4 regions of the Klebsiella sp. PK01 genome follow, and region 2 is predicted to be linked to each of the others. Evidence: predicted binding sites of a transcription regulator. Region 2 holds the regulator's gene; each other region holds the start of a gene.
The links. Region 2 encodes PurR, which represses purine synthesis genes. Its sites were predicted from a motif close to CANGCAAACGTTTGCNTG; they were not measured.
Positions count from the first base shown of each region.

Region 1: glyA (serine hydroxymethyltransferase) is a predicted target of PurR. The motif match lies at 1,671-1,688, and genes of this name have one in related genera.
Region 3: AC22LX_RS17025 (nucleobase:cation symporter-2 family protein) is a predicted target of PurR. The motif match lies at 1,280-1,297, and genes of this name have one in related genera.
Region 4: purL (phosphoribosylformylglycinamidine synthase) is a predicted target of PurR. The motif match lies at 1,597-1,614, and genes of this name have one in related genera.

Region 1 covers NZ_JBYEZM010000002.1:869,279-872,439, reverse strand. Annotated here, with positions in the region: gene glnB (nitrogen regulatory protein P-II) at 1-216, shown strand, start outside; gene hmpA (NO-inducible flavohemoprotein) at 290-1,480, opposite strand; gene glyA (serine hydroxymethyltransferase) at 1,805-3,058, shown strand; gene AC22LX_RS09355 (DoxX family protein) at 3,115-3,161, opposite strand, start outside.
Region 2 covers NZ_JBYEZM010000001.1:708,634-711,794, forward strand. Annotated here, with positions in the region: gene AC22LX_RS03440 (MFS transporter) at 1-791, opposite strand, end outside; gene cydH (cytochrome bd-I oxidase subunit CydH) at 951-1,040, opposite strand; gene purR (HTH-type transcriptional repressor PurR) at 1,336-2,361, shown strand; gene punR (DNA-binding transcriptional activator PunR) at 2,382-3,161, opposite strand, start outside.
Region 3 covers NZ_JBYEZM010000005.1:152,452-155,612, reverse strand. Annotated here, with positions in the region: gene gltS (sodium/glutamate symporter) at 1-1,061, opposite strand, end outside; gene AC22LX_RS17025 (nucleobase:cation symporter-2 family protein) at 1,349-2,740, shown strand; gene AC22LX_RS17020 (AsmA family protein) at 2,902-3,161, shown strand, end outside.
Region 4 covers NZ_JBYEZM010000002.1:879,033-882,193, forward strand. Annotated here, with positions in the region: gene purL (phosphoribosylformylglycinamidine synthase) at 1-1,523, opposite strand, end outside; gene mltF (membrane-bound lytic murein transglycosylase MltF) at 1,697-3,161, shown strand, end outside.

The DNA.
Region 1 (3,161 bases), on a different contig from region 2:
CATACCGAGCTGTACCGCGGCGCGGAATATATGGTGGACTTTCTGCCGAAGGTGAAAATCGAAATCGTGGTGACTGACGATATCGTCGATACCTGCGTCGATACCATCATTCGTACCGCCCAGACCGGTAAAATCGGCGACGGTAAAATCTTTGTCTTCGACGTGGCGCGGGTGATTCGTATCCGTACCGGTGAAGAAGACGACGCGGCGATTTAATCCTCGCCGCTCGCTGCAGTATTGCCGGGTGGCGCTGCGCTTACCCGGCCTACAAATCCCCGCGTCGTTGGGCTTACAGAACCTTATGCGGGCCGAAACATTCGTAATGAATGTTGTCTTTATTGACCCCTAATTCTACCAGCTGCTTCGCTGCAAATTGCATAAACGCTACCGGGCCGCAGAGATAGAATTGCATCTGCGGGTCGCGAATATTTTCCGCCAGCGGCGCTAAATCCATCAAACCTTCGCTATTAAAACGTCCTGCCTGACGGTCGGCTTCGCTCGGGCTGCGGTACCAGACGTGTGAGGTAAATTTCGGTAGCGTCGCGCCAAGCGCCTTCACTTCGTCCGCAAAAGCGTGAACGTCACCGTTTTCCGCCGCGTGGAACCAGTTCACCTGGCCCTGATGATGGCTTTTCGCCAGCGTATCCAGCATCGCCAGCATTGGCGTTTGGCCGACGCCGCCGGAGAGCAGGGTCACCGGCGTCTGCGCTTCCACGTTAAGGAAGAAGTCGCCTGCCGGTGCGGCTAAATAGACCACGTCGCCTTCGCTGGCGTGGTTATGCAGCCAGTTGGACACCTGGCCGCCATTCTCGCGCTTCACCGCGATGCGATAGCCCTTACCGTCCGCTTTGCGGGTCAGAGAGTATTGACGAATTTCCTGATATTCGAAGGCTTCCGGCTTCAGCCAGATAGCCAGATACTGTCCCGGCAGGTAATCGGCGACCGGCTGACCGTCGACAGGCTCCAGTTCAAAGCTGGTAATAAGCTGGCTGCGCGGGGTCTTCTTAACAATGCGAAACGCACGGGTACCTTCCCAACCGCCATTTTTACTGGCGTTATCCTGATAGATTTCCGCTTCGCGATTGATGAAGACGTTCGCCAGCACGCCATAGGCTTTGCCCCAGGCGTCGAGTACTTCCTGGCCCGGGCTAAACATTTCGTCGAGGGTCGCCAGCAGATGGCTGCCGACGATATTGTACTGCTCCGGTTTAATCTGGAAGCTGGTATGTTTCTGGGCGATTTTTTCGACCGCCGGCAGCAGGGCCGGCAGGTTGTCGATATTGCTGGCGTAGGCGGCAATAGCGTTGAACAGCGCTTCGCGCTGATCGCCGTTACGCTGGTTACTCATATTGAAGATCTCTTTGAGCTCCGGATTATGAGTAAACATGCGGTCATAAAAATGTGCGGTTAACTTTGGGCCGGTCTCTACAAGCAGGGGAATGGTAGCTTTGACCGTGGCGATGGTTTGAGCGTCGAGCATAGCAGCTTCCTTAAATATTATCCTATTGATGCATTTCAAATGCATCTTATATAAATAACCCTGCTATGTAAATGGTTCTTTATCACTTTGCCGCAAAGCCGTTACAACATGAAGAATTTGCATCACAAACCTGAAAAGAAATCCGTTGATAATGTTTGATGCGTTATTGCTCAAAGCCTTGTGTGCTGTGGAGCCAATCGTTTGCGTAAAATCCTTTGTCAAGACCTGTTATCACAGAATGATTCGGTTATACTGTGGGCCGTTGTCCATCAGGACCGCCTTTTTAGGCCAAAATTTTATCGTTAGCTGAGTCAGGAGATGCGGATGTTAAAGCGTGAAATGAACATTGCCGATTATGATGCCGAACTGTGGCAGGCTATGGAGCAGGAAAAAGTACGTCAGGAAGAGCACATCGAACTGATCGCCTCCGAGAACTACACCAGTCCGCGCGTGATGCAGGCTCAGGGTTCCCAGCTGACTAACAAATATGCTGAAGGTTATCCGGGCAAGCGCTACTACGGTGGCTGCGAGTACGTGGATATCGTTGAGCAACTGGCTATCGACCGCGCGAAAGAACTGTTCGGCGCCGACTACGCTAACGTGCAGCCGCACTCCGGCTCGCAGGCTAACTTTGCCGTCTACACCGCTCTGCTGCAGCCAGGCGATACCGTGCTGGGTATGAACCTGGCGCAAGGCGGCCACCTGACCCACGGTTCCCCGGTTAACTTCTCCGGTAAACTGTACAACATCATTCCTTACGGTATCGATGAGTCCGGTAAAATTGACTACGAAGACATGGCGAAGCAGGCTCAGGAGCACAAACCGAAGATGATCATCGGTGGCTTCTCCGCTTACTCCGGTATCGTTGACTGGGCGAAAATGCGTGAAATCGCTGACAGCATCGGCGCTTACCTGTTCGTCGATATGGCGCACGTAGCGGGCCTGATTGCTGCCGGCGTTTATCCGAACCCGGTTCCGCATGCCCACGTTGTTACTACTACCACCCACAAAACCCTGGCGGGTCCGCGCGGCGGCCTGATCCTGGCGAAAGGCGGTAGCGAAGAGCTGTACAAGAAACTGAACTCCGCCGTGTTCCCAAGCGCGCAGGGCGGCCCGCTGATGCACGTTATCGCCGCGAAAGCGGTGGCGCTGAAAGAAGCGATGGAGCCAGAGTTCAAAGTTTACCAGCAGCAGGTTGCTAAAAACGCCAAAGCGATGGTGGAAGTGTTCCTGAACCGCGGTTACAAAGTGGTTTCTGGCGGTACTGAAAACCACCTGTTCCTGCTGGATCTGGTTGATAAAAACCTGACCGGTAAAGAAGCTGACGCCGCCCTGGGCCGCGCCAACATCACCGTTAACAAAAACAGCGTGCCGAACGATCCGAAGAGCCCGTTCGTGACTTCCGGTATCCGTATCGGTTCTCCGGCTGTGACTCGCCGCGGCTTTAAAGAAGCGGAAGTGAAGGAGCTGGCTGGCTGGATGTGCGACGTTCTCGACAATATCAACGACGAAGCTGTTATTGAGCGCGTCAAAGGAAAAGTGCTGGATATCTGCGCACGTTTCCCGGTTTACGCATAATCTTGCCGCGTTAAGATAAAAAAGGCCGCGATTGCGGCCTTTTTTGTGTCTGATGATTAGCGGCGGTCCAGCGAAATTGAACCCGGTCCGGTTATTGCCAGCA
Region 2 (3,161 bases):
GAACGGTCGGCAAACTTACCGCCCAGATAGTTGCCAAGCGAGAAACCGACGCCGATTAATACCAGCATGGCGGTAACAAACAGCGGTGAAGCGTTGGTGATGGTATGCAGTACCGGAGAAATGTAGGTATACAGCGTGAACATTGCCCCGGCGCCCAGCACGGTGGTCAACAGCGCAGAGAGTACCTGAGGCCGCATTAATACCGACAGCTCGCGCTTCACGTTCGGACGCTCGCCGGCGCTACCTTTCGGCAGGGAGAACCACAGGCTTACCATCGCAATTAACCCCAGACCCGCCGTGGCCAGGAACGACATTCGCCAGCCGATGGTTTCACCAAGCCAGGTGGCAGCCGGTACGCCGCCGATATTGGCAATGGTCAGCCCCATAAACATGGTCGCAACCGCGCTGGCCTGTTTGTGTTTTGGCACCACGCTTGCGGCAACGACCGAGCCAAGGCCAAAGAACGCGCCATGATTGAGGCTGGTGATAATGCGCGACAGCAGTAGCGTCGTGTAATCCGGCGCAATAGAAGAGAGCACGTTGCCGAGGGTGAAGATCCCCATCAGGAAGATCAATGCATTGCGGCGAGCGCGATGCGACAGCAGTAACGTCATTAACGGCGCGCCGACCATCACGCCAATGGCATAGGCGCTAATCAGCATCCCCGCGGCCGGAATAGAAACATCTACGCCTTTGGCGATAACCGGCAGTAATCCCATCGGGGAAAACTCAGTGGTACCGATACCAAAGGCACCGATCGCCAACGCGAGTAAGGGAAAGTTGATTTTCATTCAGAGACTCCATCAGGCCGATTCAGGACACGGCATTACATCAGAAGCCAAAAGCATGACATCAATCACAGAAAAACAGAAGTAAACGAAATGACAAAAGATTTTTGCAGATCTGCTAATAATGGCGGGATAGGAGGGGAAGCCCCCTCCCTGCTGGAATCAGTGCAGTACCGCGGTCAACGCGGCGGCGACGATCAGACCCAGAACAATAACCGTCGTTGTCAGCGAAAACTTTAAATTTGTGTCCATCAATTTTCTCCCCTGATTATCCCCACATAGAAAGTGAGCTTGCTCATTTTTGCACAAAAATATGCAAAAATCTTCCCGGATTTAGAGTGATGCACATTTTTGCTCTTCCCCTTTGCCGCGAGATAGGACAAAATCCCACGCTAATTTGAAAGCGTATCGGCCATTGACCCCTTCCTGTCGTTCTGTGTCGTTTTCCCAGGTGTTGCAATGTTGATCATTGTATACAGGGTGTGTATAGGCAAACGTTTACGTATCGATAATCAGACGATCAGGTCAAGGTCTGGAGTGAGAAGTAATGGCAACTATTAAAGATGTAGCGAAACGCGCAAACGTTTCCACTACAACTGTATCACATGTGATTAACAAAACCCGTTTCGTGGCGGAAGAGACGCGCAATGCGGTGTGGGCGGCAATTAAAGAACTCCACTATTCGCCAAGCGCCGTGGCTCGCAGCCTGAAAGTCAATCACACTAAATCGATCGGTCTGCTGGCCACCAGCAGCGAAGCGGCCTATTTCGCTGAAATTATCGAATCCGTAGAAAAAAGCTGCTTCCAGAAAGGCTATACCCTGATTCTGGGCAACGCCTGGAACGATCCGGAAAAACAGCGCGCCTACTTGTCTATGATGGCGCAAAAGCGCGTTGACGGCCTGCTGGTGATGTGTTCCGAGTACCCGGAGTCCGTACTCAGTATGCTCGAAGAGTATCGTCATATCCCGATGGTGGTGATGGACTGGGGTGAAGCCAAAGCGGACTTTACCGACTCGGTTATCGATAATGCCTTTGAAGGCGGCTATATCGCCGGCCGTTACCTGATTGAACGCGGCCATCGTGAAATTGGCGTTATTCCGGGCCCGCTTGAGCGTAACACCGGTGCCGGACGCCTGGCAGGCTTCATGCAGGCAATGAAAGAAGCGCATATCAATGTGCCGGAAAACTGGATTGTTCAGGGCGACTTTGAACCGGAATCCGGCTACCGCGCCATGCAGCAGATCCTCAATCAGCAGCACCGCCCAACCGCCGTGTTCTGCGGCGGCGACATCATGGCGATGGGCGCTATCTGCGCCGCCGACGAAATGGGCCTGCGCGTACCGCAGGACATTTCGCTGATCGGCTATGATAACGTGCGTAACGCCCGCTACTTCAGCCCGGCGCTGACCACTATACATCAGCCAAAGGACTCGCTCGGGGAAGCGGCATTCAATATGCTGCTCGATCGCATTGTTAATAAACGTGAAGAGTCGCAGTCCATTGAGGTACATCCGCGTCTTATCGAGCGCCGCTCGGTTGCCGACGGCCCGTTCGTCGATTATCGCCGCTAACGCCCTCCCCCCGGCGCCGGTTATTCCGGCGCCCGCAACCACTCCCGATTCAACGTTTCGCTGTCGCCAAGATAGTCAAGTAGCCAGCTCAAAGCGGGTGAGGCATCGCTTTGTTGCCAGGTCAGGCAGCAGGCGGCATCCGGGAATGGGTTTTCCAGCGTTAAGGCCGTCCACTCCCCGCTATCAATATGCGGGCGGGCAAAGTGGCCTGGCACCATCCCGACGCACAATCCTGCTGAAAGACAGGTGGCTGAAGATTCCCAATCCGGCACCACCACCCGCTTCTGGTTATCCAGCAGCCAGGTTGTGCGCTTCGGCAGCGAGCGTGAGGTATCTTCGCGCACCAGTGACGGCCAGTTGCGCAACACGTCATCGCTGAGCGGCCCTTCCATCTGCGCCAGCGGATGGCTGCTGGCGACGACACAATGCCAGTTCAGCATCCCCATATCGCGGAAAGCGTAACGCCCGCCCACCGGAATCGAACGCGTCGCGCCAATAGCTAATTCTACCCGCCCATCGGCTAACGCATCCCAGACGCCGTTGAAAACTTCCTGAAAAACGATCAGTTCGACATCGCTAAAATGGCGATAAAAATCAACAATCATCTGGCGCATCCGCGCCGGTTTAACGATATCGTCCACCGCAATCGACAGCTGGCCACGCCAGCCGTTAGCAATCTGCTGGCACTGCTGGCGGGTGATCTGCATTTTTTTGATAACAGAACGTCCTTCCTGCAAAAACCAGTGCCCGGCGGGGGTCAATTCAACATCACGATGGCGACGTTCAAAAAGCGGAACCGC
Region 3 (3,161 bases), on a different contig from region 2:
ATCGCCGTCGGCGTCGCGCCAAGCCCGAACCCGCAATGACCGGCTGCCAGCACGGCGGCATCATAGTTCTTGCCCATCATCCGGTAAGTCACAAACACCGCATACAGCGCCATCGCCACCGCCTGCACCGCCAGAATAATAATCATCGGCAGCGCCAGCGACGCCAGTTCCCACAGCTTGAGGCTCATCAGCGCCATCGCGAGGAACAGCGACAGGCTGACGTTGCCCAGTACCGATACCGCGCGGTCAAACACGCGATACAGCCCAGCCAGCGCCAGGCCGTTGCTGAGGATCACGCCGATAAACAGCACGCAGACGAAGGTCGGCAATTCAAACACGGTGCCTGCCAGCAGTTGCGCAACCACCTTCCCTACCGTCAGGCAGATAGCGATTAACGCAATACTTTCAATCAGCACCAGCGAGGTGATCATGCGGCCCATATCCGGCTTCTCAAACGCCGTCGGCGCCAGCTGGTCGTCCGGCGTACCGTCCGGCGAGGAAGAGTGCTTCACCAGATAACGCGCCACCGGCCCGCCGATCAGGCCGCCGAGCACCAGGCCGAAGGTTGCGCAAGCCATGGCGACCTCGGTGGCGTTGGCAAATCCGTAACGCTCAACGAACAATTTACTCCACGCCGCCCCGGTGCCGTGACCGCCGGAAAGCGTAATAGAACCGGCCAGCAGGCCCATCAGCGGATCCAGCCCCAGCAGCTTCGCCATGCCGATACCGAGCGCGTTCTGCAGCAGCAGCAGGCCTACCACCACAATCAGGAAAGTGCCAAGCACTTTGCCGCCCGCCCGCAGGCTGGCAAGGTTAGCGTTAAGGCCGATAGTGGCGAAGAATGCCAGCATCAGCGGGTCCTTCAGGCTCATATCGAAATCAATTTCGATATCCATGCTTTTTTTCAAAACCAGCAGCGCCAGCGCCACCAGCAGGCCGCCGGCGACGGGTTCAGGAATGGTATATTTTTTGAGGAATGGGACGTTCTGAACGAGCTTTCGCCCTAAAAGCAACACCATGGTTGCGGCAACGAGCGTCGATAAGGTATCGAGATGCAACATAAAAAAGAGCTCCTTATGGGCGCATGATTCATTCACACGCGACGGTATTCCCGGTGTCGATTACTTCTCATCTTGAGGAGTCGGAGAGCGATTTTAAGCAGAAGTGCGTAAAAAATGACAGAAAAAGATATTTTGTATTAGTGTTGATGCGATCAAGCATACAAAATGTTAATTAATTTGTTACATCTATTCAGTGAGGATATTTTTTGCGCCAAATCGTGGCAAACGTTTGCTTTTGGTCTACAGTCCGATAAAATTCCCGCTTTGCCACCTTGGGATTGTTTGTGATGTCCGTTACGACCGCAGAGTCAGAAAATGCGCAACCGGTTGCGCATAAACCAGCCAGCGAATTAATCTATCGCCTCGAAGACCGCCCGCCGCTTCCGCAAACGCTGTTTGCCGCATTCCAGCACCTGCTGGCGATGTTTGTCGCGGTCATCACCCCGGCGCTGCTTATCTGTCAGGCGCTCGGCCTTCCGGCCGAAGATACGCAACACATCATCAGCATGTCGCTGTTCGCCTCCGGCGTGGCATCCATTATCCAGATTAAAGCCTGGGGACCAGTAGGCTCCGGCCTGCTCTCCATCCAGGGCACCAGCTTCAACTTCGTCGCCCCGCTGATTATGGGCGGCACCGCGCTGAAAACCGGCGGCGCCGACGTGCCGACGATGATGGCCGCGCTGTTCGGCACCCTGATGCTGGCGAGCTGCACCGAAATGGTCCTCTCGCGGGTTCTGCATCTGGCGCGCCGCATTATTACGCCGCTGGTCTCCGGCGTGGTGGTGATGATTATCGGCCTGTCGCTGATTCAGGTTGGCCTGACTTCTATCGGCGGCGGCTATGCGGCGATGGCCGACCACACCTTCGGCGCGCCGAAAAACCTGCTGCTGGCGGGCATCGTGCTGGCGCTGATCATTATCCTCAACCGCCAGCGCAACCCGTACCTGCGCATCGCCTCGCTGGTCATCGCGATGGCTGCCGGTTATCTGGCGGCGTGGTTCCTCGATATGCTGCCGGCTAACACCGCGCCTACCAACAGCAGCCTGATCACTATCCCTACGCCGCTCTATTACGGCCTGGGCATCGACTGGAGCCTGCTGCTGCCGCTGATGCTGGTCTTTATGATCACCTCGCTGGAAACGATCGGCGATATCACCGCCACCTCCGACGTCTCTGAACAACCGGTCTCCGGCCCGCTGTATATGAAACGCCTGAAAGGCGGCGTACTGGCGAACGGCCTGAACTCATTTGTTTCCGCCGTTTTCAATACCTTCCCGAACTCCTGCTTCGGCCAGAACAACGGCGTGATCCAGCTGACCGGCGTCGCCAGCCGCTATGTGGGCTTTGTGGTGGCGCTGATGCTGATTGTGCTCGGCCTGTTCCCGGCGGTAAGCGGCTTTGTGCAGCATATTCCTGAGCCGGTACTTGGCGGCGCGACGCTGGTGATGTTCGGTACCATTGCCGCATCCGGCGTGCGCATCGTCTCCCGCGAGCCGCTGAATCGCCGCGCCATTCTGATTATCGCCCTCTCTCTGGCGGTGGGTCTCGGCGTATCGCAGCAGCCGCTGATCCTGCAGTTCGCGCCGGACTGGCTGAAAAACCTGCTCTCCTCCGGTATTGCCGCTGGCGGTATCACGGCGATTGTTCTGAATTTAATCTTCCCACCTGAGAAGAACTAACGCATTGAAGTTGCGCTCCCCGGTATCGCCACAGCGACCAGGGAGCGCGGCGGCTGTAACATCTCTTCACCTCACTTCATCTCATTTCACTATTCCTGCCTTGAGGATTGCGCATAAATCGTGCATAACACGGTGATGTGTACTTATCAGGATGGAAGATCATGAAATTTCTTGGAAAGCTGATTCTCTGGCTGCTGATCGCCCTGCTGGTCGTTATTGTCGCCGCTTACTTTGCGCTGCAAACCCGCTGGGGGGCGCGCCAGGCGAGCAGTTGGTTAAGCGAAAGCACCGGCTGGAAAATCGCCTTCGATAAGATGGCGCATGACTTCTCTTCCCCACTGCATCTGCAGTTGCAAAATGTCACCTTTGGCCGCGACGGCAAGCCGCCGACGCTGGTCGCCAGAACGGTGGATATCGGTTT
Region 4 (3,161 bases), on a different contig from region 2:
AGACCGCCCGCGCCAACGTCGTGGATAAACAGAATCGGGTTCGCATCGCCCAGCTGCCAGCAGCGGTCGATCACTTCCTGACAGCGGCGCTCCATTTCCGGGTTGTCGCGCTGTACGGAGGCAAAATCCAGATCGGCATCAGACTGGCCGGAAGCCATGGATGACGCCGCGCCGCCGCCGAGACCGATATTCATCGCCGGGCCACCCAGCACGATAAGCTTGGCGCCAACGGTGATTTCGCCCTTCTGGACGTGCTCGCCGCGGATGTTGCCAATGCCGCCCGCCAGCATGATCGGTTTGTGATAGCCGCGCAGCTCTTCGCCATTGTGGCTGGTCACTTTCTCTTCATAGGTACGGAAGTAGCCATTCAGCGCCGGACGACCAAATTCGTTGTTAAACGCCGCGCCGCCTAGTGGGCCTTCGGTCATGATATCCAGCGCGGTCACGATACGCTCAGGTTTACCGAAATCCTCTTCCCACGGCTGCTCAAAGCCCGGAATACGCAGGTTAGAAACCGAGAAGCCGACCAGACCCGCTTTCGGCTTCGCGCCGCGTCCGGTTGCGCCTTCGTCGCGGATCTCGCCGCCGGAACCGGTCGCGGCCCCTGGCCACGGCGAAATTGCCGTCGGGTGGTTGTGGGTTTCAACTTTCATCAGAATGTGCGCCGGCTCCTGATGGAAGTCATAGCGCCCGGTCTGATAGTCGGCGAAATAGCGGCCGACTTCGGAACCTTCCATTACCGCAGCGTTGTCTTTATAGGCAGACAGCACATATTCCGGGTTTTTCTCGAAGGTGTTTTTGATCATTTTAAACAGCGACTTCGGCTGTTTTTGGCCGTCGATAATCCAGTCGGCGTTAAAAATTTTGTGGCGGCAATGTTCCGAGTTGGCCTGCGCGAACATATACAGCTCGATGTCGTTCGGATTGCGGCCAAGTTTAACGAATGCGTCCTGCAGGTAGTCGATTTCGTCATCGGCCAGCGCCAGCCCCAGACGGAGGTTGGCGTCAATCAGCGCCTGACGTCCCTGGCCCAGCAGGTCGACGCTGGTCACTGGCGTCGGCTGATGGTGAACAAACAGCTTCTCTCCCTCTTCCAGCTCAGTGAAAACGCTCTCCATCATGCGATCGTGCAGTTCCGCCGCAACGGCGTCCCACTGCGCATCGCTCAGACCCTGTGCTTCAACGTAGTACGCCACGCCGCGTTCCAAACGCACGACCTGCGATAAACCGCAGTTATGGGCGATGTCGGTAGCTTTGGAGGACCAGGGAGAGATAGTGCCGGGGCGAGGGGTGACGAGCAGTAATTTACCGGTTGGCGTATGGCTGCTGAGGCTTGGGCCATATTTGAGCAGTCTGACCAGTCTTTCGCGCTCCTCATCGCTTAGCGGGGCGCTCAGGTCGGCAAAGTGAACATACTCCGCGTATAAGGTGCTAACCGGCAGGTTGGCCGCCTGAAAACGTGCCAGCAGTTTGTTGATACGGAATGCCGACAGTGCAGGTGAACCACGCAAAATATCCATCATAAGTCTCTCGTCTTCGAAGCTTTCAAGGTGAGCCAGGGGGAAACGGCCGCCATTATAGAGAATCCTGAGCCCCGACGAAACCGTTTGCGTAGAAATAAAATGATTCATCAGTTTTATCAATAAATGTGACATGAATCGCGAATAAGTTGCCAACTGGCGCATTCTTAAGCAAAATGCCGCTCAACTTACGGCAACCTTTTACTTTTTCCGGATATACCCAGCTGAGGAACTCCACGCTGCAGAAAATTAACTATTTGAAAAAATTAAAGATTAATTATCTGCTGATCGGCGTCGTCACCCTTTTGTTGGCGGCGGCGCTGTGGCCGTCTTTGCCGTGGATGGGAAAACCGGAGAACCGCGTGGCCGGGATCATTGCCCGCGGCGAACTGCGCGTGAGTACCATTAACTCGCCGCTGACCTATGCCGCCATCAACAACAAAGACTACGGTCTCGATTACGAGCTGGCGAAACGCTTCGCCGATTACCTTGGGGTGAAGCTGAAAGTCACCGTGCGGCAGAATATCAGCCAGCTGTTCGACGATCTCGATGCCGGTAAAACCGATATGCTGGCCGCCGGGCTGGTCTATAACACCGAGCGGGTGAAGAACTATCAGGCAGGCCCTACCTATTATTCCGTTTCGCAGCAGCTGGTCTATCGCGTTGGCGGTAATCGCCCGCGCACGCTGGCCGGGATTAACGCCGAACAGCTCGCCATCGCCCCAGGCCACGTCGCCCTCAACGACCTGCAGGCGCTGAAGGAGAGCAAATACCCGGACCTCAACTGGCGCGTCGATGAAAAACGCGGCACCACCGCCCTGATGCAGGCGGTCATCGACGGTACGCTGGAATATACCGTCGCCGATTCCGTCGCCGTCAGCCTGTTCCAGCGCGTGCATCCGGAGCTGGCTGTGGCGCTCGATATCAGCGATGAACAGCCGGTCACCTGGTTTAGCGAAAAAAGCGAAGACAATTCACTATCGGCAGCCATGCTCGATTTCTTTAATAGTATGAACGAAGACGGCACTCTCGCCCGCCTGGAAGAGAAGTATCTCGGCCACGGCAACGACTTCGACTATGTTGATACCCGCACCTTCCTGCGCGCGGTGCAAAATACGCTGCCGGATCTGAAGCCGCTGTTTGAGAAATACGCCCGGCAGATCGACTGGCGACTGCTGGCGGCGATTGCCTGGCAGGAGTCGCACTGGGACCCGCAGGCCACCTCGCCGACCGGGGTGCGCGGCATGATGATGCTAACCCGCAATACCGCCCAGAGTTTAGGTCTGACCGACCGTACCGATGCCGAACAGAGCCTAGACGGCGGTATGCGCTATCTGCAGGATATGATGGCCAAAGTGCCGGAGGCGATCCCGAAAGACGAGCGGATCTGGTTTGCGCTGGCGGCCTATAATATGGGCTACGCGCATATGCTTGACGCAATGGCGCTGACTAAAAAACAAAAAGGCAACCCGAACAGCTGGTCCGATGTTAAGCAGCGTCTGCCATTGCTGAGCCAGAAGCCCTACTACAGCCGCTTAAAATATGGCTACGCCCGCGGCCATGAGGCTTACGCCTACGTGGAAAATATTCGTAAGTACCATATCAGCCTGGTTGGATATTTGTCTGAACAGGAAAGGAAAG